Regions from separate parts of the Ruicaihuangia ninglii genome, predicted to be linked through region 1. Evidence: predicted binding sites of a transcription regulator. Region 1 holds the regulator's gene; the other holds the start of a gene.
The links. Region 1 encodes LexA, which represses DNA repair genes until DNA is damaged. Its sites were predicted from a motif close to TCGAACANNTGTTCGA; they were not measured.
Positions count from the first base shown of each region.

Region 2: the regulator LexA is predicted to act here: its motif matches at 3,078-3,093, upstream of GO591_RS08570 (HNH endonuclease signature motif containing protein).

Region 1 is NZ_CP046619.1:1,108,090-1,123,185, reverse strand. It holds gene GO591_RS05365 (TrmH family RNA methyltransferase) at 4-813, opposite strand; gene rplT (50S ribosomal protein L20) at 880-1,272, opposite strand; gene rpmI (50S ribosomal protein L35) at 1,287-1,481, opposite strand; gene infC (translation initiation factor IF-3) at 1,474-2,067, opposite strand; gene GO591_RS05345 (DUF1844 domain-containing protein) at 2,316-2,645, shown strand; gene GO591_RS05340 (pyridoxal phosphate-dependent decarboxylase family protein) at 2,650-4,071, opposite strand; gene GO591_RS05335 (SseB family protein) at 4,140-4,901, opposite strand; gene priA (bifunctional 1-(5-phosphoribosyl)-5-((5-phosphoribosylamino)methylideneamino)imidazole-4-carboxamide isomerase/phosphoribosylanthranilate isomerase PriA) at 4,907-5,656, opposite strand; gene hisH (imidazole glycerol phosphate synthase subunit HisH) at 5,729-6,409, opposite strand; gene hisB (imidazoleglycerol-phosphate dehydratase HisB) at 6,366-6,974, opposite strand; gene GO591_RS05315 (histidinol-phosphate transaminase) at 6,971-8,047, opposite strand; gene GO591_RS05310 (LysM peptidoglycan-binding domain-containing protein) at 8,093-8,437, opposite strand; gene lexA (transcriptional repressor LexA) at 8,682-9,353, shown strand; gene GO591_RS05300 (hypothetical protein) at 9,424-9,807, shown strand; gene GO591_RS05295 (hypothetical protein) at 9,896-10,291, shown strand; gene hflX (GTPase HflX) at 10,383-11,906, opposite strand; gene GO591_RS05285 (class I SAM-dependent methyltransferase) at 11,950-12,558, shown strand; gene dapF (diaminopimelate epimerase) at 12,559-13,434, opposite strand; gene miaA (tRNA (adenosine(37)-N6)-dimethylallyltransferase MiaA) at 13,454-14,368, opposite strand; gene miaB (tRNA (N6-isopentenyl adenosine(37)-C2)-methylthiotransferase MiaB) at 14,371-15,096, opposite strand, start outside.
Region 2 is NZ_CP046619.1:1,785,477-1,800,572, forward strand. It holds gene GO591_RS08555 (ABC transporter substrate-binding protein) at 1-469, opposite strand, end outside; gene GO591_RS08560 (TetR/AcrR family transcriptional regulator) at 560-1,165, shown strand; gene GO591_RS08565 (hypothetical protein) at 1,175-1,534, shown strand; gene GO591_RS08570 (HNH endonuclease signature motif containing protein) at 1,581-3,059, opposite strand; gene GO591_RS08575 (GNAT family N-acetyltransferase) at 3,209-3,820, shown strand; gene GO591_RS08580 (NAD-dependent epimerase/dehydratase family protein) at 3,817-4,815, opposite strand; gene valS (valine--tRNA ligase) at 4,912-7,575, shown strand; gene GO591_RS08590 (hypothetical protein) at 7,575-7,802, shown strand; gene GO591_RS08595 (ABC transporter substrate-binding protein) at 7,873-8,844, shown strand; gene GO591_RS08600 (ABC transporter permease) at 8,875-9,657, shown strand; gene GO591_RS08605 (ABC transporter permease) at 9,654-10,424, shown strand; gene GO591_RS08610 (ABC transporter ATP-binding protein) at 10,421-11,269, shown strand; gene GO591_RS08615 (hypothetical protein) at 11,390-11,605, opposite strand; gene GO591_RS08620 (ArsR/SmtB family transcription factor) at 11,633-12,232, opposite strand; gene GO591_RS08625 (M3 family metallopeptidase) at 12,317-14,344, shown strand; gene GO591_RS08630 (TerC family protein) at 14,341-15,096, shown strand, end outside.

The DNA.
Region 1 (15,096 bases):
CGGCTACTCAGCCTGCGTGCGCTGCGCGAAGGCGCTCTCGTAGAGGCATACCGAGGCGGCGGTGGCGAGGTTCATCGACTCGGCCTTGCCGTAGATCGGCACGCTGATTGCCCGGTCTGCCAAAGCGAAGTGCTCGTCGGAAAGCCCACGCGCCTCGTTGCCGAACAACCAGGCGGTGGGCTGGTCAAGTACGCCTGCGGTCCTTGCGGCCAGGAGGTCGTCGCCCTTGATATCGGCGGCGAGGATCTGGATTCCGGCCTGCCGGGCACGCTCGAGAACGGACTCGAGGTCGGGGCTGATGGCGACGGGCATGTGGAACAAGGACCCGGTCGTCGACCGCACCACCTTGGGGTTGTACACGTCAACCGTGCGGCCGGTGAAGATCACGCCATCCGCGCCGGCAGCATCCGCTGCCCTGATGATCGTGCCTGCGTTGCCCGGATCCCGCACCTCTTCGAGGATTGCGATGAGCTTCGGGCCGCTCTTGAAGATGTCGCGAACGGATGTCGGGAACTGCCGACAGACCGCGACGATGCCTTGCGGAGTGACGGTGTCGGCCATCGTGGCGAGCACCTGCTCCGAGACGATCTCGACGTCGACGCCGCCGTCAACGGCTGCTTGTGCGATGTCGGTGTACCGCTCGATCGCGGCCTCGGTGGCGTACAACTCGACGAGCAACTCGTAGTGATAGGCGAGCGCCTCGGCGACGGCCTGGGGCCCTTCCAGCAGGAACAGCCCGGTCTTCGAGCGCGCGTCGCGCTTGGCTAGTTTTGCCACCCCTCGCACGCGCGGCGAGCGGGGGTTATCGATCATGGGCTCAGTCTAGTAACGAGAAGACCCCCTACCGCCGGAGCGACAGGGGGTCTTCTTGAAGAGTGCTTACGCTGCAGCGTCAGCCTTCGGAGCCGACGTGTCGGCCGGAAGCGCCTTCTTCGCAGTCTGCACCAGAGCCGCGAAGGTCTCGGGGTTGTTGACCGCGAGGTCGGCGAGGATGCGACGGTCGACCTCGACACCAGCCAGGCTCAGGCCCTGGATGAGACGGTTGTAAGTCATACCGTTCGCACGCGCCGCGGCGTTGATGCGCTGGATCCAGAGGCGACGGAACTCGCCCTTCTTGGCCCGGCGGTCACGGTAGCTGTAAACCAGCGAGTGAGTGACCTGCTCCTTGGCCTTGCGGTACAGGCGCGACCGCTGACCGCGGTAGCCCTCGGCCCGCTCAAGAATAACGCGACGCTTCTTGGCGGCGTTGACCGCCCTCTTTACTCTTGCCATTTGTCTTTAATCCCTTACTTGCCGAGAAGCTTCTTGATCGACTTGACGTCGGCCGGAGCGATGACCTGGTCCGCGTTCAAACGACGCTTGCGGTCGGTCGACTTGACCTCCAGGTTGTGGCGCATGCCGGCCTGCTGCTTCATGATCTTGCCGGATCCGGTCAACTTGAAGCGCTTCTTGGCGCCGGAGTGCGTCTTCTGCTTAGGCATTCTCTTCCTCTGCTGTCTCTGTGTCGTGTGCCTTATCACTGGCACGCTTCGCGTTAGCCTCCGCCTTTGCGTCCGCCTTGTTCTTCAGCGGGCCAATGACCATGACCATGTTTCGACCGTCAATGGTGGGGTTCGATTCAACCGTTCCGAACTCCGCGACATCTTCGGCAAATTTCTGGAGCAAGCGCACACCCTGGTCGGGGCGGGACTGCTCGCGCCCGCGGAAGAGGATCATGGCTTTGACCTTGTCGCCGCCCTTGAGGAATCCCTCTGCGCGCTTGCGCTTTGTTTCGTAGTCGTGCTTGTCGATCTTGAGGCGGAACCGAACCTCCTTGAGGATGGTGTTCGCCTGGTTGCGCCGGGCATCCTTCGCCTTCTGCGCAGCCTCGTACTTGAACTTGCCGTAATCCATGATCTTGGCAACCGGCGGCTTGGAGTTGGGGGCAACTTCCACCAGGTCAAGGTCGGCCTCCTGCGCCAGGCGCAGGGCTACCTCGATCTTGACCACGCCGACCTGTTCGCCAGCCGGTCCTACGAGGCGGACCTCGGGGACGCGGATACGGTCGTTCGTTCTGGGATCGCTAATACGTATCTCCTCGTTCTACGAAAACACCGAGCCGGAATCCGACGGGTGCCGGAAACCACGAGAGGAAAGATACACGCGCACAGCGGCGCTCACACCCTTTAGCTGCCTGCCTGCTCCTTTCGGTGCGGACCGGCGGGGTGTAACTACCCGGTAACCTTATGTAGCGGTCAAGCGCGGGTGGGAGAATCTCCACTTTCGTACCGGGGAGAAGCCCCGGAGCCCGCACAAGACTAGCAGAGGAATGAAGAATGAGCGAGCCTGACGAGATCCGCGACATTGCCGAAGTACCAGCCGTCGAGGTCATCAACACCGTCAGCATCCACCTGCTCAGCGCCGCAGCGGTGAAGTGCGGCCTGGCCGAGGAGGGCGACGCTGCCACGGATCTGGATGAGGCTCGCAAGCTGATCACCGCTCTCGCTGGGCTGGTCACGGCCTCCGCGCCGTTCCTCGGCGACCACCACGCGCTGGCGCTCCGCGACGGGCTGCGCACGGTGCAGTTGGCGTTCCGTGAGGCGTCGCCGTTCCCGGACGAGCCCGGCAAGGGACCCGGTGAGAAGTACACCGGGCCGGTCAACTAGCGGGCTAGCCTTCCCACTTCGCGAGTGCGCGCCGTACGGCGTCGACGGTCAACTCGACCTGCTGGGCATCCGTCGCCCAATTGCTGACCGAGAAACGCAGGATCGCCCGATCGTGCCATCTCGACGGCGAGGCAAAGACCAGGCCCTCGTCGCGCAACAACTGGCCAACGCCGATCGTCGTGGCGTCGTCGCGCAGGGCAAGGCAAACCTGGGTGAAGACGACCTCGTTCAGGACCTTCGCTCCCGGCAGAGTACGGAATCCCTCGGCGAGCCCTGCAGCACCGTCGGCGAGGCGCTCGACCAGCTTGGTCACCCCAGAACGTCCGAGCCAGCGCAGTGCCGCCCACACCGGCACGCCACGGGCACGCCGGGAGAGCTCCGGGACCAGGTCGTACGGATTGGCGCCATCTTCCGCAGTGGCCAAGTAGCTGGCTTCGACGCCGAACGCCGCGGCCAGCGCCTCCGGGTGGGCAACGATTGCCACTCCGCAGTCGTAGGGCACGTTGAGAGTCTTGTGCGCGTCGGTCGCCCACGAGTCGGCACGCCGGAACCCGTCCACCAGTGAATCGAACCGGGGTGAGGCGGCCGCCCAGAGCCCGAAGGCACCATCGATATGCGCCCACGCCTGCCGTTGGTGGGCGATCTCAATGCCGCCGAGGAAGTCGTCGAACGACCCGGAGTGCACGTTGCCGGCCTGCAGGCACACGATCGTCGGCCCGTCGACGTCGGCCAGGTGATCGGCAAGCAGGTCGACCCGGATCCTGCCCTGCGCATCGGACGGGATCACCATCGGGGCGCCGAGGCCGAGGTAGCGCCCGGCCAGGTCGACAGCACTGTGGCGTTCCTGCCCGACGACGAAGTTGATGTGGGGAGCCCCGAAGAGGCCGTCACGGTTGACGTCCCACCCCGCGTTCGCCAGCACGTGGTGCCTGGCCGCGGACAGTCCGACGAAGCTGGCTACGGTTGCGCCGGTGACGAAGCCGACCGCGCAACCAGCTGGCAGCCCCAACACCTCGAGGACCCACTCCCCCGCGATCTCTTCGGCGGCGACTACTCCCGGGGTGACCGAGCGCATACCCGCGTTCTGGTCCCAGGAACTGACGAGCCAGTCGGCCGCGAGCGCCACCGGGTGCGTTCCGCCCATGACCCAGCCGTAGAACCGCGGCGACTGGATGGCCATCAGGCCCGGCTCAACGCCCGCTACCAGTTTCTCGATCACGCGTGCGGCGTCATGCCCGTTGTCGGGAAGGCTCCTGCCCAGCGCGTTCTTGGCTTCCTCGATCCCGGAGTGCGGTGGAACCGGCCGATCCGGCACGCCGTCCAGCCAGCGTTTGGCGCGCTCGGCCGTGCTCTCGAGAAGTGGCCCGTATTGCCAGTGGCTCAGTTCGCCGCCTGAAGCGGCTTCATCGACCGTCGTTTCACGCATGGGAGCACCTGCATTCTGCACACGTCGGGCATGCTGGCTCCGATTGTCCTCCCGCCCCCGAAGGGGTGTCAATCGTGCGCGGATGCCACCAACTGCAGTGCCAGGGAATCCACCTTGGTCGCGATGACCTCGTCTGCCGCCCAGCGTGAGGCAAGGCGTGACAGGGTGGCGTCGAGCGCGGGCTTCGCCAGCCCGTCAATCAGGGCAAGGCGCACGGTGAGCTCCGGGCCGGCCAGGGTTCCCGCCGGATCGCCGGAGGCGAGCTGGATGTCGGTGACCGCCGGTTCCTCGCTGACGCTGGCGCGCATCGCGGCGACCACCTCGGGGTTCAGGTGGCTCGGCAGCCACGGCTGCGACTGCGCGATGGCCCACAGCGCCGGCCTGCGCAGCACGAACTCGGTGTCCGACAGCGGGTCGAGCACGACCAGGTCGGTTTGCTCGTGCGCTGCGGCAAGAGCGACGCGCATCCCGTCGGCTGGCACCGGCCGGGCATCCGGATTCCATCTGCTCATTGCCGTCACCGATGAGAACACCGGGAGCACATTGCGGCCGTCCGGTCCGGCGACGGTCACGATCGAGAGTTCCTGGCTCTTGTCGATCAGGTGTCCGTGCTCGTTCTCGCCGGCCTCACCGAGGTGGGCGACGAGCGGGATGAGCAGCCGCGAGTCGCGGAAGGCATCAACGACGACGGAGGCGTCGGCGCTGCCCTCGTGGAACCGGCGGAGCGCCTCGATCAGCGCCGGGGGCGCGGAACCATCATCGGCGGCGTGCACGTTCTGCTCGAAGTGCCGCCCTTCCCAGGGAACGCCCGCTGAGTCGGCGAGAGCCATCAGCCTCAGCTGCCGGCGACGTCGAGCGCCTCGGCCAGGGTGAACTCCTTGGCGTAGAGCGCCTTGCCGACGATGGCTCCCTCGAGTCCGTGCGGCACAAGTTCGCGCAGCGCGGCAATGTCATCGAGGCTGGAGATGCCGCCTGAGGCGATCACCGGCTTGTCAGTGCGGTCGAGCACCTGCTGCAGCAGCTCGATGTTTGGTCCCTGAAGGGTGCCGTCCTTGGTGACGTCGGTGACGACGTAACGGCTGCAGCCGGCGAGCTCGAGGCGGTCCATGACATGCCAGATGTCGCCGCCTTCCTTCGTCCAGCCGCGAGCGGCGAGCGTGGTGCCGCGCACGTCCAGGCCGACGGCGATTGCCTCGCCGTACTCGGAGATGACGTGGGCTGCCCACTCCGGGTTCTCGAGCGCCGCGGTGCCGAGGTTGATGCGCTTGGCGCCGGTGGCGAGCGCGGCCTCAAGGCTGGCGTCGTCGCGGATCCCGCCGGACAGTTCAATGTTCACGTGCTTCGGGATGCTCTTGATCACCCGCTTGATGACATTGCGGTTGTTGCCACGGCCGAAGGCGGCGTCGAGGTCGACGAGGTGGATCCACTCGGCGCCCTGGGCGACCCATTCTTCGGCGGCATCCGCCGGCTCTCCGTAGTTGGTTTCACTGCCGGCCGCGCCCTGGGTGAGGCGGACCGCTTTTCCATCTGCCACATCGACCGCCGGCAGCAAGGTAAGGGCCGGGGTCGTGTTGAACTCGCTCATGATGTCCTTGATCTCAGGAGGTTGTGCCTTCGGGCACAAATACAGAATCGTACTCCAGTACGCGGAAGAGGCTTACAGGCTGCGCAGCCAGTTGCTCAGGAGCCGGATGCCGGGCTCGCCGGACTTCTCCGGGTGGAACTGGGTGGCCGACAGCGGCCCATTCTCGACGGCGGCCAGGAACCGGCTGCCGTGTTCCGCCCAGGTGAGTTTCGCCTGCGGAAACGGCGGTTCGATCTCGAGGGTCCACTCCGGTGTGCCATACGAGTGGACGAAGTAGAAACGCTCATTCTGGATACCGTCGAAGAGCACGGAGTCCTCCGCGGCCTCGACCGTGTTCCAACCCATGTGTGGCAGCACCTCGGATTGGAGCTGGGTGACCGTTCCCGGCCACTCGCCGAGACCCTCAGTGTCGGTTCCGCGTTCGACGCCGCGTTCGAAGAGCACCTGCATGCCGACGCAGATGCCGAGCACCGGGCGACCGCCGGCCAGCCGGCGATCGATGAGCTCGTCGCCGCGCACGGCCCGCAGCTGCTGCATGACGGCGGCGAACGCGCCGACGCCGGGGACGAGCAGACCGTCGGCCTCGGCGACCTTCTGCCGGTCGGCGGTCACGTCGACGCGGGCGCCTGCTGCTTCCAGGGCCTTCGCCGCGGAATGGATGTTGCCCGAGCCGTAGTCAAGGACGACGACGGATGGTGTGGTCACTTGGTTACAGAGCACCCTTGGTTGACGGGATCCCGCTGACGCGGGCATCGGAGGCCACAGCCTGCCGGAAGGCGCGTGCGAACGCCTTGAACTCGGCTTCGGCGATGTGGTGGGGGTCACGACCGGCGAGCACCGTGAGGTGCACGGTCAGGCCGGCGTTGAGGGCGATGGCCTCGAACACGTGCCGAACCATCGAACCGGTGAAGTGACCGCCGATCAGGTGGTGTTCGAAGCCGGCGGGTTCACCGGTGTGCACGAGGTACGGCCGTCCGGAGATGTCGACGACGGCGCGAGCGAGGGCGTCATCGAGCGGCACGTGGGCATCGCCGTAGCGGGAAATCCCGGCCTTGTCGCCGACAGCTTCCTTGATCGCCTTGCCGAGCGAGATGCCAATGTCCTCGACCGTGTGGTGCACGTCGATTTCAATGTCGCCCTTGGCCTTGATGGTCAAATCGACGAGGGAGTGCTTCGCGAAGGCGGTGAGCATGTGGTCGAAGAACGGGACCGTCGTGCTGATGGCACTGACCCCGGTTCCGTCGAGGTTCAAGTCCAGTTCGATGCTCGACTCACTGGTCTCGCGTGTGATCCGCGAGACGCGGGGCTGTGCACTCATGCTTCGATCCTAGCCATCGCCTCGAGGAACGCCGTCGTCTCGGCTTCGGTGCCGGCGCTGACCCGGAGGTGGCCGTCGATGCCGAGGTCACGGATGATGATGTCCTGCGCAAGCAGGGTCTCGAAGAGTTCGTTGGGGTTGGCGACCCCGCCGAACAGCACGAAGTTCGACCAGCTGCGGTACGTCTTATAGCCGAGCCGCCGAAGCTCGGTGATGATCCGGTCGCGCTGGGCCTTGATGTCCTCGACCATCGCGAGCATCTCGTCGGCGTGCGCGAGCGCGGCGATCGCAGCGGCCTGGGTGAGCGCGGACAGGTGGTAGGGCAGGCGCACCAGCCGCAGCGCGTCGGCGATGGCGGGATCCGCGGCCAGGTAGCCGACTCGGGCGCCGGCGAAGGCGAACGCCTTGCTCATCGTGCGGGACACGATCAGGCGTGGCCGGCCCGGCAGCAGTGTGAGGGCGGTCGGCTGGTCGGCGGGCGCGAACTCGGCGTAGGCCTCGTCGACGACGACAATGCCGTCCGTCGCGTCATAGGCGGCGGCGATGGTGTCGAGTGAGACCGGAGTGCCCGTCGGGTTGTTCGGGGAACAGAAGAAGACCAGGTCCGGCCGCTCGGCCTCGACCGCAGCCACCGCGGTCGCTGCCGACAGTTCGAAGTCGGCGTCGCGCGGCCCGGCGACCCAGCGTGTTCCGGTGCCCGCAGCCAGGATCGAGTGCATCGAGTAGGTGGGTGGGAAGCCAAGGACGCTTCGTCCGGGACCACCGAAGGCCTGGAGGATCTGTTGCAGGACCTCGTTCGATCCGTTCGCCGCCCAGATGTTCGAGCGGTCGAGGCCGTGTCCGAGGTACCCGGCGAGGCTGTCGCGCAGGTCGGTGAATTCACGGTCCGGGTAGCGGTTCAGCCCACGGACGACCGCGGTGATCCGCGCGACGATCTCCTCTGCCACGTCGTCGGGCATCGGATGGGTGTTCTCGTTGACGTTCAGCCGAATTGACACGCTCTTCTGCGGAGCGCCGTAGGGCGACTGTCCGCGCAGGTCATCACGAATGGGCAGGTCAGCAAGAGAAGTCACCAACCTATTTTAGAGGCGTGCTCCTGAGCGCGGTTACGGGTGTCGTCAGTGACTGTAGGCGGACGGCAGCGCGAGGCGCAGCCCCGGGTGCACGTCGGCGGTGCTCACCTGGTTGAGCGAGAGGATGTCGGAGATGACGTCCCGCGGGTCGGCGTCGGGCGCGATCGACTCGGCGAGGCCCCACAGCGATTCGCCGGCCTGGATGGTGACGTACTCGAAGGACGCGGCGCTGCGGTCCGAGGTTGCGGTTGCTCCCCCGCCGTTGAGCGAGGTGAAGAGCACGCCGAGCACGAGCGGCAGGGAGACGAGACCGGTGATCACGATGCGGCCGCGGCGGGTGAGGCGCAGCCGGGTGCGGACGGGAGCAGGGGCCAGGGTGATGGTGCTCATGAGTATTACCTCCTTGAGGGTTTCGCATCCGGTGCTCGGCCGGGAGCCACCGGATGCGAAGCTGTGTTCCGAACATACATTCGAAAGAATCGCGGCGTCAAGGGACAATCTGCCCCTAATGCCACGACACTCTCGAATGCATGTTTGTTTCCACGGTGTTTGTGGATACAGTTTCGAGTGTCTGGAGACAGACAATCAGGGACCACCGACATTGCAGGTCGATGGCCGTGCGGAGGGGAGACCGATGGACGAGAAGGCTGAGCCCGAGCGCCGCACACGGCGCCGGAAGAACCTGAGCGAGAAGCAGCTCGCGATCCTTGATGTGATCCAGCGCTCGGTCTCCCAGCGCGGCTATCCGCCGAGCATGCGCGAGATCGGTGACGCAGTTGGCCTGTCCTCGTTGTCGAGCGTCACGCATCAGCTGAACCAGCTTGAGCTCAGCGGATACCTGCGGCGCGACCCGAACCGCCCCCGGGCGCTCGAGATCCTGATCGACCTCCCCGCGATCGAGGATTCGTCCGAGACATCCGCACCGGTGGGCGACGCGGCGATGGTTCCGATGGTCGGACGTATTGCCGCTGGCATCCCGATCACCGCCGAGCAGCAGATCGAAGAGGTCTTCCCGCTGCCTCGGCAGCTGGTCGGCAAGGGCGACCTGTTCATCCTCAAGGTCGTTGGCGACTCGATGATCGACGCCGCCATCTGCGACGGCGACTGGGTTGTCGTTCGACAGCAGAAGACCGCGGAGAACGGTGACATCGTCGCTGCGATGCTGGACTCCGAGGCTACGGTCAAGGTGTTCCGTCAGCGTGACGGGCATACCTGGCTGCTCCCCCGCAACTCGAACTTCGAACCGATCCTGGGTGATTTCGCCGAGGTGCTCGGCAAGGTCGTGGCGGTCCTGCGCACGATCTGACCGCCGGCACCCATTGCGCGAGGCGTGAGACCGCCTCTAGTGTGAGCCCATCTCACACTAGGAGGTGCACGTGTCTCTTCTCTTCCGTGTCGGCCAGGTGCTGCTCTGCGTGCTGTTCGCGTTGAGCGGTGTCATCGCCCTGTCCACGCTGTTCGTAGACGACCCCTTCCCGTTCGATGCTCAGGTACTGATTGCGTCGTTCGGCCTTGCCTTCGCTGTGCTGGGGCTGATCGTGGCAATCGGGCTCATCCGACAGCCGGCGGGCTGGTTGGCGCTCTGGACGCTGCCGCTGTTCCTCATCTCGCACGTCATCGTCCTGGGCACGTGGCTGCCTGATGCGGCGCTCGCTGGGATCGCGATCGTGGCGCTCCTGTTCTGCCGACCCGTGGGTACCTGGCGGTCACGGGATGGCCGCATCGACGACCGAACAGAAGATGAGAATGCCCTCACCTAGGTCTCCTCGGCATCTCATGGAGCCCGACGAGGCTGGTAGTCATCAAGCCCGCGGCATGGAGTCGGGTCTCGACGAGCAGGAGATGACTATGCAGAACAAGACCAAGTGGACCGCCATCGGAGCGGCATCGGTTCTCGGCCTGGGCCTGATCGGCGGCGGCGCGGTGGCCGCGGCCCACGCCACGGGCGTGAACGACGTCAGCGGTGCGGCGGTTGACACGCGCCCCGTCACCCAGACCAGCGGGGCGGCATTCGGCATCCCGAGCGCCCCGACCAGCGAGCAGACGGCACCGGTGTCGATGTCCGACCAGGCCGCGTCCGTCGTCGACTCGACCCCGAGCGTTGCCACCCCGGCCAGCCCCGTTTCAGCACCCAGCGCCGCCTCGCCGATCAGCGCACCGTCGGTGCTGTCGGCGCCGTCGGTCGCCTCGCCCGCGTCGCCTGCGTCCGCGCCGTCGGCCACGAGCCCGGTCTCGGCCGACTAGGCGCCCAGACGACGCCAGAAGTCCGCTAGTCGAGCTTGCCGAGACCGGATCTCGGCAAGCTCGACCAACGGTTTGCGCTGTTGCCAGGTGATCAGCGGGCGTGCTGCTCGACGAAGTCGCTCAGGCCATCCACTCGCGACGGGTGCACGAGCGCCTTCACGCGGGTGCCCTTCTCGAGGTACTCCGTCTTCAGGACTCGCCCCTGCACGTGCAGGCGAGAGATGACTTCGCCCCGGTCGTAGGGCACCAGCAACGTCATTTCCACCTCGGGGGCGGGCAGCAGGTCGGCGATCCGTTGCTGCAGCTCCTCGACGCCCTCGCCGGTTCGTGCCGACACGAACACGGCGTCCGGTTCCAGTCCGCGCAGCAGCAACCGCTGGTCGGCGTCCAGGAGGTCGGCCTTGTTGAACACGACGATCTCGGGGATGTCGCGCGCGTCGATCTCGCCGATGACATCTCGCACGGTTGTGATCTGGCTGGCCGGGTCGGAGTGCGCGCCGTCGACGACGTGCACGATGACCTCGGAATCCTTGACTTCCTCAAGTGTTGACCGGAACGCCTCGACCAGCTGGTGAGGCAGGTTCCGCACGAACCCGACCGTGTCGGCCAGCGTGTACAGCCGCCCGTCCGGGGTGTGCGTGCGGCGGACCGTCGCGTCCAGGGTTGCGAACAACGCGTTCTCGACGAGCACGCCGGCCTGGGTGATCCGGTTGAGCAGGCTCGACTTGCCGGCGTTGGTGTATCCGGCGATCGCAACGCTCGGCACCTCGTACCGGCTGCGGTTGGCGCGCTTCGCCTCACGGGCGGGCGCGAAGCCCTTGATCTGCTTGCGCAGCTTGGCCATCCGGGTGTGGATGCGGCGCCGGTCGAGTTCGATCTTGGTTTCACCTGGTCCGCGGCTTCCCATGCCGGCGCCGGCGGATCCGACCTGGCCACCGGCCTGGCGGCTCATCGACTCACCCCAGCCGCGCAGGCGCGGCAGCAGGTACTCGAGCTGCGCGAGTTCGACCTGCGCCTTGCCCTCACGGCTCTTGGCGTGCTGGCTGAAGATGTCGAGGATCACCGCGGTGCGGTCGATTACCTTGACCTTCACGACATCCTCCAGCGCACGGCGCTGGCTGGGTGCGAGCTCGGTGTCGGCGACCACGGTGTCGGCGCCGACTGCCCTGACGATGTCGGCCAACTCCTGCGCCTTGCCGCGGCCGAGGTACGTGCTGGGATCGGGATTCGGGCGGCGCTGAAGCAGCCCGTCGAGCACAGCCGCACCGGCGGTCTCGGCAAGTGCTGCGAGTTCGCGCAGCGAGTTCTCGGCGTCTTCGAGGGAGCCACCGGAGTACACGCCGATGAGCACCACGTTCTCGAGCCTCAGTTGCCGGTACTCAACCTCGGTGACGTCCTCGAGCTCAGTCGACAGTCCGCGAACGCGGCGGAGCGCCGCACGGTCCTCACGCTCGAACTGTTCACCGTCGCGCTGGTCGCTGTAGTGATCGGCGTCCTGAAGCGCCTCCGCTCGCCCTCCGAAGCGGGCGTAGCCAACCGATCGGGACTGCTCGGCGGCCAGCACACGGTCGACCGCGCCCTCGTCGGCGCCGCGCTTGTCTTCGCGCTCTGTCATATCAGTCACACTAGTTCCTTCGCTTTTCGGTAAGTTTCTCTGCATGGCCGCGGAGCATTACTTCTCATCAATGCCCTCGAGCGAGGCCAACCTGCGCCAGATTCATGCGCGGCTCGCCGGGCGTGACTTTCAACTGACGACCGCGGGTGGGGTGTTCAGCCCTGACCACGTCGACGTCGGCACCCAGGTGCTGCTCTCGAACACGCCCGCGCCACCGCCGGGTGGCAACCTGCTCGACCTTGGTTGTGGCTGGGGTCCGATCGCGCTCACCCTGGCCCTGGAGTCGCCACACGCGACCGTGTGGGCCGTGGATGTCAACGAGCGGGCTCTCGACCTGGTGCGCCGGAACGCCGAGATTGCCGGCGTGAGCAACATCAAGGCGGTCACACCCGATGAGGTGCCCGACGATGTGGTCTTCATGACGATCTGGTCGAACCCACCGATCCGGGTCGGTAAGAACGAGTTGCACAGCCTGCTGGAACGCTGGCTGCCCCGACTGGACCATGGCACGGACGCCTGGCTCGTCGTTGCACGCAACCTTGGTTCTGATTCCCTGCATCGTTGGCTTCAGACGACGTTCCCCGATGAGTTCAGTTTCACCCGTGCCGCGACCAGCAAGGGTTTCCGGGTGCTCCGGGGCAAGAAACGCTGATCACACGGTGAGCGTTCCCTCGTAGACCAGCTCCGCCGGTCCGCTCAGGGCGACGTGCTCGCCGTCTTCGGTCGGGAACATCCGAACTCCGACCGTTCCACCGGGCACGTCCACGCGCCACTGGTTCGGAGCCCCGGCGCCTGCCCAATGCCGGGTGGCCAGGGCCGCGGCGGCAGCGCCCGTCCCGCAGCTCAGGGTCTCCCCCACACCGCGCTCGTGCACCCGCATCCGGATCCAGCCGATGCCGTCTCTGACCAGCGGATCTTGCGGGACCACGAGTTCGACGTTGGCGCCGTGCTCGGGTACCGGGTCGATGATCGGGATGTAGCCGAGGTCGGCTGCCTGCAGTTCGTCGTCGCTCGCGAGGGCGACCACCACGTGCGGGTTGCCGACACTGATCCCAAGGCCCGGCCTGGCCACCTGGAGGTTGCGGGTTCTGACGAGCGGTTCACCGCCGTCCAGCGACCACCGCCCGAGGTCGACCTGGAACCCGGTGAGGTTCCGTTGCAGGTCTTTCACGCCGGCCCTGGTGCCGATGGCCATGGTGTCGCCGTCTTCGAGTTCGGCGAGTCCGGTCTCCAGCAGGAACCGGGCGAAGACGCGGATGCCGTTGCCGCACATCTCGGCGACACTGCCGTCGGCGTTGTAGTAGTCCATGAACCACTCCGCTGACTCGTCCTCGGCCAACGCCTCGGCACCGTCGGGCAGGTGCCTGGACCGCACAACACGAATCACGCCGTCACCGCCGACACCGAAGTGGCGATCGGCGATCGCGGCGATCTGCGCGGGCGACAGGTCCAGCTGGCCGTCCGGGTCGGCGATCAGCACGAAATCGTTGCCGGTTCCGTGTCCCTTGGTGAAGTTCAGCGACGTCATCGAGTCAATGTTAGTTGCGTTAGTTGCGCCCCACCGCAGTGAGGGCACGCTCGAGTCGGTTTGAATCGTCGTAGTCGAGCCAGGTGGTGTGCGCGTATCGCTTGAACCAGCTCACCTGCCTGCGGGCGTAGCGCCGGGTGAGCGACGCGGTCTGCTCGATCGCGCCCGGCTCGTCCAGGGTTCCGCGGAGTTGCCCGATGGCCTGCGCATACCCGATCGCGCGGCTGGCGGTGACCCCTTGCTCGATGCCCAGGGGCAGCAGCCTCTCGACTTCGTCGACCAGGCCGTCCGCCCACATCTGCTGCACCCGCGCGTCGAGGCGGGCGATCAGTTCGTCGCGCGGCGCGGTCAGCCCCAGCAGGGTCGTCGGCCGCCAGTAGTGCGGCTCGTCGGGCAGCCCGGCGCTGAACGGTTCCCCGGTCAGCTGAATCACTTCGAGCGCTCGCACGATGCGCCTCCCGTTCGAGGCGCCGATCGACGCCGCCGAGATCGGGTCCAGGTCGCGCAACCGCCGGTAGAGTTCGCCCGGCCCGGACTGTTCCAACTCGGTCTCGAGTCGCCGCCGGATGACGGGATCGGTGCCCGGGAAGCGGAAGTCGAACAGCACCGAGGACACGTACAGCCCGCTGCCGCCGACCAGGATCGGCACGACGCCGCGGTCCTGGATCTCCTCGACGGCGGCACGTGCCTCGATCTGGTAGCGCGCAACGGTGGCCTCGTCGGTCACCTCGAGAACGTCGAGCAGATGGTGCGGGATGCCTCGGCGTTCAGCCAGCGGCAGTTTCGCGGTGCCGATATCCATGCCGCGGTACAGCTGCATGGCGTCCGCATTGACGATCTCGGCAGGCCGGCCGTCGGCCGCGAGGGCTTCGGCCAGATCGAGCGCGAGCGCCGACTTGCCGGTGCCGGTGGCGCCGACGACGGCGATCAGCATCGCTACCGCTGCCCGTCGCCGAGGTCGTAGATCGGGGTGGTCGCCACACGCAGCGTCGGCAGTCCGAGCGACACGGCGGTTGGACGGGTTCCGGATGCCGCGGGGGTCGGTACCGCGCAGGAATCAGCCTGGGCGCGATCCCACGCGTCCCCCGCCCGAGTGCGGCGAACCTTCAACGGGCTGCCGTCGACGGAGTCGGCGATGAGATGGAACGGTGCCGCGTGGGTTACCTGCACGCTGACGACATCGCCGGGACGGGGAAGGCTGCTGCCCGCCGGTACCTCGAAGTGCACCAGTCGGCTGTCCTCGGCTCGTCCGGAGAGCCGGTGGGTGTCGGCATCCTTCTTGCCCTCACCGGTGGCAACCAGAACTTCCACGGTTCGGCCGATGACCTTCTGGTTCTCTTCCCAGCTGATCCGCTCCTGCAGGGCGGTAAGCCGTTCATAGCGTTCCTGGACGACCTCCTTCGGCACCTGGTCGTCCATGGTGGCCGCCGGCGTGCCGGGGCGGATCGAGTACTGGAAGGTGAATGCGGTGGCGAACCGGGCCTGTTCGACGACCCGCAGGGTGTCCTGGAAGTCCTCCTCGGTCTCGCCGGGGAAGCCGACGATGATGTCGGTCGAGATCGCGGCGTCCGGCATCTTCGCGCGCACTCGGTCGAGGATGCCGAGGAACTTCTCGGACCGGTAACTGCGTCGCATGGCCCGCAGCATCCGGTCGGAGCCGGA
Region 2 (15,096 bases), 680 kb from region 1:
CGACGACCTCGGTGTCGACGTAGTAGCCGCCTTCCTTGGCGTAGCCGATCAGGCTCGCGGCCTGGGCGGAAGCGGTCTCATCGGCGACGACGTGGTCGAAGTTCGCCTTGACCGCTTCGGCGTTGAACGGTTCGCCGTCGTGGAAGGTGACGTCCTCGCGCAGGGTGAATGTGTACTGCAGGCCGTCGTCGGAGATTTCCCAGCTCTCGGCGAGCCATGGTGCGAAGCTGCCGTCGGGGTTCTGGGCGACGAGTGAGTCGAAGGTGTTGCGCAGCACGAGGGAGGAGACATCCAACTGGGTGGAGTGGATGTCCATGTGTCCGTCGGAGAGGTTCGCCCCCTCGATGCCGAAGGTGATTGTCGACTCGTCGCTGGCGCCGGTGGTTGCGCAGCCGGCGAGAAGGAGGGATGCCGTGGCGACTGCGGCGAGGATGCCGACGCGGGCTGGGCGGGAACGGAGAATGGGCATGCCGGGGTTCTCTCTGTGCTGTGTGGGAGGGAGTCAGATCATCCTAGCTTTATTGGACTCGGTACAAATAATCTGGACGGGTGGAGCAGCGTGACTGATACGTCGCCGCAGCGGGGGCGTCCCCGGGCGGTCTCGCGTGCGATGCTGCAGGAGGCCGCGTTCGAGCTGTTCCTGGAACTCGGATACGACGGCACCACGGTCGGTGAGATCACCCAGCGAGCGGGGGTCAGCCGGGGCACGTTCTTCAACAACTTCGCCTCGAAGAGTGACGTGTTCTGGGTCGATCTCGATGAGAGCATCGATGCCCTGGCCGATGCTCTTGGGCAGGTGCCGGCCTCGGCCGGCCAGAATGCGTTGCGTCTGGTCGCGAGCACGCTGGTGCACCTGGCGGGTAGTTATGGAGCGTCGCGGGTTCCGTGGGCTTTGACGCAGAGCGAGTTCATCGGTGCCGATCAGGAGTTGCAGGCATCCGCGCTCGGCCGGTTCGTCAGGCTGACGACGCTGGTGACAGGGTTCATTCAGCGGCTGCATCCGGATGCCTCGGCCATGGTCGCTCGGGCTGCGGCGTTTGCGGTGGGCGGGGCGGTGGTGGCGGCAGCGCAGGAGTGGGCCGCCGCGGGCACCGACCGCGGCGAGCTGTCGAGCTATCTGCGGGTGACGCTTGAGCCCGTGGTCGCCGGGTTCGGTGCGCTGTAAGTTGAGGGCATGCAGGCACAGCGAGGCGCCGGACGCCGTGGCAGTGTCAGGTTCCTGGCTGCGATTGCCGTCGCGTCGGTCGCGTCGGTGTCGCTCGCAGGGTGCGGCGCCACGATCGAGCGGCTCCCGGAAGGCTCCCTCGCCACTTGGCAAGTCGGGGTTGTCCATCCGTCGCCGCCGCCACCGAACGCGTGCGCTGACGACCCTGCGGTCGAATCCTCACTCCAAAGTCTGGATCTGCCGTCGTCCCACTACGGCTACTCGCTCATTGCGGACGCAACCGAGAGCGACGCGGAACGAGTCGCCGACTGCATCGCAGCGGGGATCTCGAGCGGCAACATCACGATCGCCCCGCCGGCTTCGGAATGACGCCGGGACGCGGAGCCTGCAGAGGTGGTCGGGTACGGATTCCTGTTCAGCTCCGTTTGCGAGCGCTGATGCGGGTGCGGGCTTTGCTCACGGGTTTCCACCTGCCGGTCCGGTCAAGCCAGGGTGGCGCTTTCAGGTGCGGTGCGCCGCGGATCATCTGGATCTGCCAGCCGGACGAATCGATGGTGCGGTGGTGGAACCAGCACAACAGGACTCCGTTGTCGGTGTGAGTTTCTCCATCGCGGGAGGCTTCCTGCACATGATGGATCTCGCACCAGCCAGCCGGAATGTTGCAGTCATCGATCAGGCAGCCGCCGTCGCGGAGGCTGATCGCCTTGCGTTGGGCGGGAGTAAAGGACCGTTGCGGGGAGCCGAGGGCAATGATCCGGCCGAAGGAGTCGAAGCTGACCGGTTGAATGCCGCCAGTGCAGGCGAATTGGTTCACCGCGGCCATCGAGATCGGGTCGGTCAGCCCGTCGATCCAGCCGGCACCCCGGCCGCTCGTGAGGTCTTCGGCGGTGACGCTGACCAGCACTGTCGGAGCAGCGCCGCCGAGGGTGGGAGTATTCCCGGATCTTGCCCAGCTATCGATCATCGTCGCGAAGACGTCGTGACGTTGTTGATCAGTGCTTCGGGTGTCCCCTGACGCCTCAGCCTGCAGGCGTTCGGCGTCGGTGAGGAAGACGCCGGTGGTCTTCGGGGCCAGGTAGGCATCGAACAGGCGGTCAAGCTTCGCAGCGATCTCCGGCAGCAACGCATAGGTGCCGTGCACGAGGCCGTCGCGGAGCCGTCCGCGGGAAAACAGCCGGTTTCGCATGGCACGTTCCTCGGACGGTTGCAATCCGTCCGGGTCGAGCACCGCCCGCCAGATCGCGGCCTGGATCGCTAACTCATCCGCCGGACACGGATACGAGGGTGCGCCGGACACGGGAAGCTCTTCCGTCACGCCGTCAGGGCCGACGTCGGGGCCGTCGTCACCGGCGGCGACGCCGTCACCGGCGGTGCAGTCTGAGGGAGGCATCCCTGTGGCCGCGGCGACCAGCTCGGTCTCGGCCGCGGCCAACTCCACGGGGTGCGCGGCACTGAATGCCGGTTGCAGGCCTTTCACGATCGCGGTTGCGGCATCGATGCCAATGCGGCCCGTCGTGATAGCGTCGGCGACTTTCGGGAACCGTGCCGGCAACACCTCGCCGGTCAGCGCGGTTGCCGGTTGCAGGTCCTTGCCGAGCTTCAGACGCTGGTGCGCCGTCAGTGCACTGATCAGGGTCACCCTTTGCAGCAGCTCGACGGGGTTCCGGCAGCCCTTCCGCACGGCCAGGCCCTCTGAGCCGAGCTCGCGGCGGGACCGGTCGCCAACCTCCGCCGCAGTGACGACCCGCAACCCGTCCACCGCCCGCCCGAGCCGTTCGACGGCGGCGGTCAGTGCCAGCAGGTCGTCGTCGACGAGCCCAGCGATCGCGGCTTTGGGCACGATCCCGGCAGCTTCGACGGCCATTCGGTCGAACTGGACTGCGAGGTTTTGCATGGTCTAATTCTCCCAGAGTAGAACACAAATACGAAGCTGTTTCGCGAATCTTGGGATAAGTCATGCGGTGCCCCGCCTGTGGAGGAGAGGAGACGATGTGGAGAGCAGAGAGGGAAGGCTCAATCCCACCGCCCACTAGGCTCCAAACCATGGTCGCCGCCGCCCTCCCATTCGAGTTCACGACACCGCTCACCACCGAGCGGCTAACAATCCGACTGCTGACAGAGGCAGACACCGACGCGGTTCACGCTTACCAATCCCGCGAAGATGTCTGCCGCTACCTTCTCTTCGAACCTCGCACGCGAGACGAGGTGAAGGCTCGCCTGGCCGTCCACGCCACCCACACTCGACTCGAGAAGGACGGCGACTATCTACAGCTCGCGGTCGAACGCACCAGCGACGGACAGGTCATCGGCGACCTCTACTTCACGATCAAGAGCGTCGAGAACGACTGCGGTGAGATCGGCTGGAGCTTCCACCCTGACTTCAACGGACAGGGCTACGCGACAGAGGGCGCCCGCCGCATCCTCGACCTCGCCTTCGACACGCTCAATCTGCACCGCGTGATCGCGGAACTCGACCCGCGCAACGAGCGCTCGATCGCCCTCTGCCGTCGACTCGGGATGCGCGAAGAGGCGCACTTCGTCGAGGACATGTGGTTCAAGGGTGACTGGGCGGATACCGGTATCTACGGCCTCCTCGCCCGCGAGTTCGAAAGCCACCGCCTAGGCGGGCAACCGACTCCGTCGGTACTGACCTAACTGGCCGAACTGACCGAAGCCAGCACCCGCTGCTCCAACTCCGGGTCCAGACCAACCGCCGGCCGATCTTCCCGCTGCGGCGGAGTGCCGCCGATTGACTGCAGCCAAGCCCAGGTGTCGGCGACCGTCTCTTCGACCGGTCGGCAGTGCAACCCAGCGGCGAGCGCCTTCGTCACATCGCTCTCGTGGAAAGAACCGTGCAACTCCCCCGGCGGAAGCCATATCGGCAAATCAGTCCACGGCTCAATCCCAGCGGCAAGGATCACCTCGGGCGGCACCCACCGGAGCACCGCCCTCGAACCCGTCATCCGCACGGCCGCCTCGAGCAGGCTGCCCATGGTGGCGTGACCGACGGGAGCCACGATGTTGTAGGCACCATGGAGACCGGATGCCCCGGCAGTCAGGCACCAACTCGCAAGGTCACGCGCATCGATGTACTGGATGCCAAGGCCTGCCGGCCCCGGTGCGAGCACCTCACCGCCGCGGGCGATCCTGTTCAGCCACCACGGCAGCCTGCCGACGTTCTCATGAGGTCCGAGAATGACACCCGGTCGCGCAAGCACCGCACGATCACCGAAGGAGGCGACGACGGCGAGTTCGGCACCGGCCTTGGCTTCCGGGTACTCGACATCCCCGGCATCCGGTGAGGCCTGAACGACCGCGGCGTCCTCGCCGACTCCCGCGGGAAGCGGGCTGGCATACACCGACCGGCTGGACACATACACGTACCGACCCGCCCGGGACGCGAGCAGCGAAGCCGAGTCACGCACAACGGATGGCGCCCATGACCAGGTGTCAACGACGACATCCCAGCTGCCATCTTCCAACGCTGCCAGCCCCCTGGGAGCGGTACGGTCCCCGACCAACGCGGTCACCCGGTCGGTTGCCGGCCGAGTCCCCCGGTTGAACGTGGTCACCGACCAGCCTCTGGCGAGTGCCTCATCCACGACCGCGCGGCCGACGAACTGCGTGCCTCCCAGAACCAACACCCTCATCGCTGCCTCCCCGCTGCGGTTCGGTACCATTACAGCAGTCCACACTCAGGCACCTCACCCCAGACTCGGTGCCGCACATATTGAACCGGAGCATCCATGTCGCAGATTCCTGAGAAGCCGGCCCTCGAAGGCCTCGAGACCAAGTGGGGCGACCAGTGGGAATCGCAGGGAACGTACCGGTTCGATCGGGAAGCCGCCATCGCGGCACAGGGTCTCGACAAGCTCGACCAACGGGATGGGCTCGACCAGCGGAGTGGGCTCGACCAGCAGCACGAGGCGCGCAAGATCTTCTCGGTTGACACTCCCCCGCCGACGGCATCCGGTTCACTGCACATCGGCCACGTCTTCAGCTACACGCACACCGACGTCACCGCCCGGTACCAACGCATGCGCGGCAAGCACGTCTTCTACCCGATGGGCTGGGATGACAACGGCCTGCCCACTGAACGCCGGGTGCAGAACTACTACGGCGTGCGCTGCGACCCGTCGCTGCCCTACGACGCCGAGTTCACCCCACCGTTCGAAGGCGGCGACAACAAGAGCTCCAAGGCCGCGGACCAGGTGCCGATCAGCCGCCGCAACTTCATCGAGCTGTGTGAACGACTGACGGTCGAGGACGAGAAGCAGTTCGAGGACCTCTGGCGCAAGCTCGGCCTGTCCGTGGACTGGACCCAGACCTACCGCACCATCTCCCCCGAATCCCAGGCCATGGCGCAGAAGGCATTCCTGCGGAACCTCGCCCGCGGCGAGGCATACCAGGCCGACGCGCCGACGCTGTGGGATGTCACCTTCCGCACCGCCGTCGCCCAGGCCGAGCTCGAAGACAAGGACCAGCCCGGCGCCTACCACCGCATCGTGTTCCATCACGAGGCCGGTGACCTGCAGATCGAGACCACTCGGCCCGAGCTGCTGCCCGCGTGTGTCGCGCTGGTTGCGCACCCGGATGACGAGCGCTACAAGCACCTCTTCGGCACCAACGCCACCACCCCGGTGTTCGGTGTCGAGGTGCCAATCGTCGCCCACCACCTCGCGCAGCCGGACAAGGGCTCCGGCATCGCGATGATCTGTACCTTCGGTGACCTGACCGACGTCATCTGGTGGCGCGAACTCGACCTGCCCAACCGCGCGATTCTCGGCTTCGACGGTCGCGTGGTCTCCGATCCGCCCGCCGCGCTCGCGACTCCCACGGCGAAGGCCGCCTACTCGCAGCTCGCAGGCAAGACGGTGTTCAGCGCCAAGCAGGCCGTCGTCGAACTGCTCAAGGCCAGCGGCGAGATGATCGGCGAGCCCAAGTCGATCACCCACCCGGTGAAGTTCTACGAGAAGGGCGACAAGCCGCTCGAGATCGTCTCCACCCGCCAGTGGTACATCATGAACGGCGGCAAGTCCGACGAACTGCGCACCCGCCTGGTCGACCTCGGCAATCACATCGCCTGGCACCCCGATTTCATGCGCGTGCGCTACGAGAACTGGGTGAACGGATTGAACGGCGACTGGCTGATCAGCCGTCAGCGTTTCTTCGGCGTACCGATCCCGGTCTGGTACCCGCTCGACGCTGACGGCAACCCGGTGTTCGACTCGCCCATCGTCCCCGACGAGGCGAGCCTGCCGGTCGATCCGTCATCGGATGTCGCGCCCGGTTACCGCGAGGAGCAGCGCAACCAGCCCGGCGGCTTCGTCGGCGAACACGACGTCATGGACACCTGGGCGACGTCGTCGCTGACCCCGCAGCTGGCGGGCGGCTGGGAAGTGGACCCCGAACTCTGGAGCGCCGTCTTCCCCTACGACCTGCGCCCGCAGGGCCAGGACATCATCCGCACCTGGCTGTTCTCCACCGCGTTGCGTTCGCTGCTCGAGCACGACGGTCAGGCGCCGTGGAAGCACACCGCCATCTCCGGCTTCATCGTCGATCCCGACCGCAAGAAGATGTCCAAGTCCAAGGGCAACGTGGTCACCCCCGCTGGCATGCTCGACGAGCACGGTTCGGACGCCGTGCGCTACTGGGCGGCTTCCAGCCGGCTGGGTACGGATGCCGCGTTCGACCCGCAGAACCCGAAGCAGATCAAGATCGGCCGACGTCTGGCGATCAAGATCTTGAACGCGGCCAAGTTCGTCTACTCGTTCCCGGAGGTCTCGGCAGGCTCGACCAGCGGAGGTGGCTCGACCAGCTCCGGCGCCACCGAACCGCTCGACCTCGACCTGCTGGCCATGCTCGCTGACGTCGTCGCCCAAGCCACCAAGGCCTTCGACGAGTACGACCACGCCCGTGCCCTAGAAGTCACCGAGCAGTTCTTCTGGACCTTCTGCGACGACTACCTCGAGCTGGTCAAGGAACGTGCGTATGGCGCCGGCACTCCCGAGGGTCAGGCGAGCGCCGTCTACACCCTCCGCACGGCGATCAACATCATGCTGCGACTGTTCGCCCCGTTCGTTCCGTTCGCCACCGAAGAGGTGTGGAGCTGGACCCACGAGGGCAGCGTGCACACCGCACCCTGGCCGATCCCGGCCGAGGCGAGCAGCGAGGCACCGACCGGGCTGCTGCCGCTGGTCAGCGCCGCCCTGATCGGCATCCGACGGGCCAAGACCGATGCCAAGGCGTCGCAGAAGACCGACGTGACCGAGGCGCTCATCGCCGGTCCCGCGGCGCTCGCCCAGGCCGCAGCCGATCTCAAGGCCGTCGGCCGCATCGCCGAGCTGCGTTTCGAGGACTCCGATGAGGTCGCCGTTCGCAGCATCACCCTCGCCCCGCAGGAGTCGTAATGCAGCTCGGCACCAGATGGAACCTCGGAACCGAACCGCCGGCAAGGCTGTCGGATGCCGTCACCGACGCCGTGCGCAGGGTCGAAGCCGACGTGGCCGACTTTGACACCGCAGGCTGGTGTTGGACCCTCACCTGGCTCGAAGGGCGTGCCGTAGTCGAACTCGACGACGGCACGCTCGTGCGCGAGGCATCCGATGGCTCGGTGACCGTGACGGAGCTGGACTGACGACGTAGAGTCCGAGTAATCGCTCGCAACGCGAACGGCAATTCCCAGCAGTCACAAAGGAGTGATGGTCATGAGGAATACCCTTTTAGCCGGCGTCGCGCTGGCTTCCGCGGTCGCCCTCGTCGGGTGCACCGCAGGCACGCCCGAACCGGAGGAGTCGCCCGGAGCCGAGGGGGAACTCACCCCGATCACGGTCGGCATCATCCCGATCGTCGACACGGCACCGCTGCACCTCGGCGTCGAACAGGGCTTCTTCGAGGACGAGGGCCTCGAAGTGACCATCGAGTCCGGTGCCGGCGGCGCCGCCCTGATCCCGGGCGTCGTCAGCGGCGACTTCGACTTCGCGTTCGGCAACTATGTCTCGAGCATGGTCGCGCGCGACCGTGGCCTGGACATCGTCTACGTCGCAAACGGCAACTCCACCACCGGTGACCCCGAGTTCGACTTCGGCGGCGTCGTGGTCTCGGCCAACTCCGACATCCAGTCCCCTGCCGACCTCGCGGGAAAGCGCGTGTCGGTGAACACCCTGGCGAACATCGGTGACACGACGATCCGGCAGGTCGTCGAAGACGACGGTGGCGACCCGGAATCCATCGAGTTCGTCGAGATCCCGTTCCCGGATGCCCCGGCAGCGCTGGAGAACGGACAGGTAGACGCGGCGTGGATCCTTGACCCGTTCATGACCACGGCCGTCGACGCGGGTGCCCGGGTGATCTCGTACAACTTCGCCGATTTCGATCCGGCCTTGGATGTCTCGGGCTACTTCAGCTCCGGCGACCAGATTGAGGCAGAGCCCGAGAAGGTCGAAGCGTTCCAGGCTGCGATGAACCGGTCGCTCGAATACGCCCAGGAGAACCCCGACGAGGTTCGCCGCATCGTCACGACCTACACGGAGATCGCCCCGGATGTTCTCGAGCGGATCGCGCTCCCGAAGTTCAACCCGGAGTTCAACCGCGATGCGATCGAGAAGCTCGGCGCGGCCGCGCAGAAGTACGGCACGATCAGCGAAGAGCCGAACCTCGACGAACTGCTGGCGAACTAACCGCGACTCACCGCGAGCAGGAGCAGCGGAATGCGCACCAAAGTCTTCTCCGGCCCACTTCTCGGAGTCGTCGGCATCCTGTTGTTCCTGCTCGTCTGGGAGGCGATTCCCCGACTGGGACTCGTGAGCCCGCAGTACCTGCCGCCGGCCAGCGACGTGGTCACGCGGCTCATCCAGTACTTCGGCGATCCGGAGTTCTGGAACGACGTCGCCGAGACCATGATCACCTGGGCCATCGGCCTCGGCATTGCGGCAGGCGCCGCCATCGTCCTGGGGTTGGTCATCGGCTCCAGCCCATTCCTCCGGAAGGCCACTCACTCGACCATCGAGTTCTTCCGCCCGGTGCCTTCGGTCGCACTCATCCCGCTGGCGGTGCTGCTGTTCGGCATCAAGATGGAGTCGACGATCATGCTCATCATCTACGCCGCGTTCTGGCAGGTGCTGCTGCAGGTGCTCTACGGGGTCGCCGACATCGACTCGGTCGCGAACGACACCGCGAAGAGCTACGGGCTGGGGACCCTCGCCCGAATGCGCTACGTCGTCTGGCCGACCACCCTGCCCTACCTGATGACGGGAATCCGGCTGGGCGCGGCCGTCGCCCTGATCCTGGCGATCACCGGCGAACTGCTGATCGGCAGCCCCGGCCTCGGCAAGCAGATCGCCCTCACCCAGGCCGGCGGGGCGGTCACCTCGATGTATGCGCTCATCCTCGCCACGGGATTCATCGGGGTCATCATCAATCTCTTCGCGCGCGCTGTCGAGCGGCGCGTGCTCGCGTGGCACACCTCCGTGCGTGGGGAGGTCATCGTATGAAGACTCTGAAACGGGTCCTGTACTTCGTAGCGCTCCCGATCCTCCTCATCCTCCTGTGGTGGGTCCTCACCCTCGGCGAGGTGAACTTCTACACGCCGAAGCCTGGGCAGCTGGTTGAGACCTTTGCCGAGGTGTGGTTCAGTGACCGCTTCTTCGACGACGTGCTGCCCAGCATCACGCGCCTCTTCGTCGGTTTGTTCGCCGCGATTCTGTTGGGCATCGTGCTTGGCGTGCTGATCGGCTCCGTCCGCTGGCTGCGTCGGTTGTTCGAGCCGCTTCTGGAGTTCTTCCGCGCCATCCCGCCACCCGTCCTGGTGCCGCTGCTGCTGCTGCTGATCGGCGTGAACGACACCATGAAGGTCGTGGTGATCGTCTCGGGGGCGATCTGGCCGGTGTTGCTGAACACCGTAGAGGGCGTCCGGGCGGTTGATGAGGTGCTCGGCGACGCGAGCCGCGTCTACGGTCTCACCGGGTTCGCACGCCTGAGGTACCTGGTGCTGCCATCAGCCAGCCCACAGATCATGGCCGGGGTGCGGCAAAGCCTCTCGATCGGGCTGATTTTGATGGTGATCTCGGAGATGTTCGCCTCCTCGTCGGGCCTCGGTTTCACGATCATCCAGTTCCAGCGGTCGTTCGCGATCCCGGAGATGTGGAGCGGCATCGTCCTGCTAGGGCTCATCGGAATCGCCCTCTCGTTCATCTTCCAGTTCGTCGAGCGTCGCGTTCTGCACTGGTACCACGGCCTCAAGGAGCTGCACACCTCATGACCGTCAACGAGCACGCCATGTCCATCCCCGATGCACCCGGCACCGTCGCGCCCGCCCTTCGGGTGCGCGATGTCCAGAAAATCTACAAGACGGATGCCGGATCCTTCGAGGCGGTGCATAACCTCACCTTCGATCTCGCCCCCGGTGAGCTGGCATGCCTCGTCGGCCCATCGGGCTCGGGCAAGACGACGCTGCTCAAGTGCATCGCCGGGCTGATGGCCCCGACCAGTGGCAGTGTCGAGCTGAACGGCAAGAAGGTCACCGGCCCTCCCAAGGGCATGGCCGTCGTCTTCCAGGAATACGGGCGAAGCCTGTTCCCGTGGATGACCGTGCGGGGCAACGTCGAGCTTCCACTGAAGAACGCCGGTGTCGCGAAGGCCGAGCGGGAGACGCTCGTGAACGACGCCCTCGAAGCCGTTAGTCTGGCCCACGTGCCGAAGAGCTATCCGTGGCAACTGTCCGGTGGCATGCAGCAGCGCGTCGCAATCGCCCGGGCGGTTGCGTACAAGCCCCAGGTGCTGCTGATGGATGAGCCGTTCGCGGCGGTCGATGCACAGACGCGCGCCGACCTCGAAGACCTGATCCGGTCCATCTGGCACCAGTTGGGCGTCACCGTGCTGTTCGTCACGCACGACATCGATGAGTCCGTGTACCTCGGACAGCGGGTCATCATGCTCTCGAGCTCCCCGACCGTGATCCAGGACGATCTGAGCATCGATCTACCGGATCAGCGTGACCAGCTGACCACCCGCAACGCGCCGCGCTTCGCTGAGCTTCGGGCGCACGTGTACGAGCAGATTCAGATTGCGAAGACCAACGCCGGGAGAACCGACGTCGCGCCCTAGCTCTCGCTGAGAAGTGCCGCACCTCGCCGGAGGCCACCGGAGGTGGGCTGAGAAGGGCCCGGGCTCTAGGAAGCCGTCGAAGTCGCCCGCGACGAGGTGCGGGGTCTGTGAGAGGGAGCCTCAGCGCTCGCCTCGGTACCACTGTTTCAAAACCAACTGGTCGAAGGCTGAGCGTTCACGCTGTACCGCCAATTGACGGGAGCGTTCTTCGTGGCTGACCACGCGGCGCGCAACCCGACGTTCGCTCCAGCTGATGAGAGCGGTGCCGGTGAGTCTGACGATGCGGTCGAGCCTGGTTGGACGCGAGGAGTACAGGGCCGGTGCCACTGTTGCCATGGGTCTCTCCTTAGTCTGGGAAGGCGTTTAGGACGCGGTGTTCTCCGGAGCATCGATCACCGGGAACGCATTGAAATGAACCTGAACGGGCCGTGAGCCGGGCACCGACTGACCGCGATAGCGGTCGACGAACTCGTCGATGACTGCCGTGGTGCGATCGCGCAGTTCCCGGAGCTGCTCGACTGTCAGCACCAGGTTCGATGTGCTGACGGTGCCGGCGTCCTGCCACTCGGGCGAGAGCTCGTCCATGCCGAGATCGAGGAAGTCCTGCAGCATCCGTTCCCGGCCCACCGACCACTCCCGCAGCACGATCCGGGTTGCCGCTTTGCCAGCCGGCGTGGACGCCACCTCACGACTCGTGAGCTGCAGTCCGCCGGGCGGCCGTTCCCACCAGCGCTCGCGGCCGGTGCCCTTGCCCTCCACCTCGCGCACGAAACCGTGCTTCTCGAGTTGCCTGAGGTGGTAGCTGGTCGCTCCACTCGATTCGCCGAGGCGTTCGGCCAGGCCGCTCGCGGTGAAGGAACCGTAAGTGGACAGGGTGTCGACGATCTTCACGCGAAGTGGGTGCGCGAGCGCCTTCAACCCCTCGAGGTCGATGACACGGTCGGTGCGTTCCTGCTTCGCCATGGCGCAAAAGTATCATTGCAAAGGTTTCTTTGCAACAGTTCCTTTGCAACGCTTCCTTTGCATCTGTCCCGTAGGGTTATCGACATGACGAATCCGTTCTTCGAAGCATCGACGCTCCCGTACCAGCTGCCGCGCTTCGCCGACATCGCTGATGAGCACTACACGGAAGCGTTCGACCGTGGCATGGCCGACCAACTGGCGGAAATCGAGGCGATCGCCTCGAGCGCCGAGGAACCGACGTTCGAGAACACCATGGTGCCGCTGGAGCGCAGCGGACAGGTGCTGCAGCGCGTGAGCGCGGTCTTCTTCAACCGCGCCTCGGCCGACTCCAATGACTTCACGCAAGCGGTCGAACAGGAATACGCGCCCAAGCTCGCGGCGCACGCCGACGCCGTCCGGCTGAACGCGGCGCTCTACAACCGGATTGAGACCTTGTACGGCCGCCGTGGACGGATGGGCCTTGAGGCCGAGGCGCAATACCTGGTGGAGCGCTACTACACCGAGTTCACCCTCGCCGGCGCCGGCCTCACCGAATCCGAGAAGGAGACCCTGCGCGAGCTGAACAAGCGGCTCTCGGTCTTGACCACCCGGTTCGAGAAGAACCTGCTCGCCGACATGAACGATCTCGCTGTGGTGATCGAGGATGTCGCGGAACTCGACGGGCTCACGCCGGGCGAGATCTCGGCCGCTGCTGAGGCGGCGAACAGCCGCGGACTGGAGGGCAAGTACCTGGTCACCCTGGTGCTCCCAACGGGACATCCGCACCTGTCCTCGCTCACCTACCGCGACGTCCGTGAGCGCATCATGCTCGCGTCGCGATCCCGCGGCATCCGCGGCGGCGACAACGACAACCGGCAGCTCGTGCTGGAGATCAGCCGGCTGCGCGCCGAACGCGCGAACTTGCTCGGCTTCCACACCCACGCCGCGTTCGTGACCGCTGACGAGACCGCCGGTTCGCCGGAGGCTGTCGCCGACCTGCTGGGCAAGCTCGCTCCGCCTGCCGCCCGCAATGCGACCGCCGAACAGGCCGACCTGCAGGCGCTGATCGGCGACGACTTCACCCTCTCCAGCCATGACTGGGCGTTCTACAGCGAGCGGGTGCGCAAGCAGAAGTACGACGTCGACAAGGCGGCGATGCGCCCGTACTTCGAAGCCGAGCGAGTGCTGCGCGACGGAGTCTTCTTCGCAGCGACCAGGCTGTACGGGATCACCTTCACCGAACGCCACGACCTCGAGGGCTACCACCCGGATGTGCGCGTGTTCGAGGTGCACAACGAGGACGGGTCCCCGCTCGGGCTCTATCTGCTCGACCTGTACACCCGTGACTCCAAGCGCGGCGGCGCCTGGATGAATTCGCTGACCCAGCAGAACGACCTTCTCGGCCAGCCGACCATCGTGACGAACAATCTCAATGTGCCGAAGCCCGGCGTCGGCGAGAAGACCCTGCTCACCTACGACGAGGTCAATACCCTGTTCCACGAGTTCGGGCATGCGCTGCACGGCCTGTTCGCCACAGTGACCTACCCGAAGTTCGCCGGCACCAACGTGTTCCGCGACTTTGTCGAGTTCCCGAGCCAGGTCAACGAGATGTGGATGCTCTGGCCCGAGGTGCTCGAGAACTACGCGGTCCACGTCGAGACCGGCGAGCCGATGCCGCGCGAACTGGTCGAGAAGATCGAGGCCTCCCGCAGCTATGGCGAGGGCTTCGCGACCAGCGAGTACCTGGCTGCTGCCCTGCTCGATCAGGCTTGGCACTCGATCTCCGCGGACGCTGAGGTCACGGATGTCGCCGCGTTCGAAGCCGGTGTGCTGGCGTCGATCGGGCTCGACAACCCCGCGGTGCCGCCGCGGTACTCGAGCACCTACTTCCAGCACGTCTTCTCGAGCGGGTATGACGCCGGCTACTACTCCTACATCTGGAGCGAGGTGCTCGACGCCGACACCGTCGCCTGGTTCCATGAGAACGGTGGGCTCACTCGCGAGAACGGCGACCGGTTCCGCTCCCTGGTGCTCGGCGTCGGCGGCTCCGTCGACCCGCATGAAGCGTTCCGGCATTTTCGGGGACGCGCGGCGGACATCCAGCCGTTGCTTGACCGGCGAGGACTGAACTGATGGTTGACACGTGGGTCTGGACGCTGACGATCGTCTTCATCGTCGCACTGCTCGCCTTCGACTTCTTCTTCCACGTGAGGGCGGCGCACGTGCCGACGCTGCGGGAATCCGCGATCTGGTCGTCGATCTACATCGGAATCGCGGTGCTCTTCGGCATCGGCGGGTTCATCTTCGGCGGCGTCGACTTCGGCACCGAGTACTTCGCCGGGTACATCACCGAGAAGGCGCTGTCGGTCGACAACCTGTTCGTGTTCCTGATCATCATGTCGAGCTTCCGGGTGCCCCGTGAGGACCAACAGAAGGTGTTGCTGTTCGGCATCGTGTTCTCGCTGATCGCCCGGACCGGGTTCATCTTCCTGGGCGCTGCGCTGATCAACAGTTTCGCCTGGGTGTTCTACATCTTCGGACTCATCCTGTTGCTCACGGCGGGCAATCTGCTGAAGCCGAAACGCGACGACGAAGCCGAGAACTTCGTCATCCGCCTGGTGCGCAAAGTGTTCCATACGACGGACTACTACGACGGCGACAAGCTGTTCACCATGCACGAGGGCAAGCGCGCGCTCACGCCCATGCTGCTGGTGATGGTCGCCATCGCCGGAACCGACCTGTTGTTCGCGCTGGACTCGATTCCGGCGATCTTCGGCCTGACCCAGAACGTGTACATCGTGTTCACCGCGACCGCGTTCTCGCTGCTCGGGCTTCGACAGCTGTACTTCCTCATCGACGGTCTGCTCGACCGGCTGATCTACCTC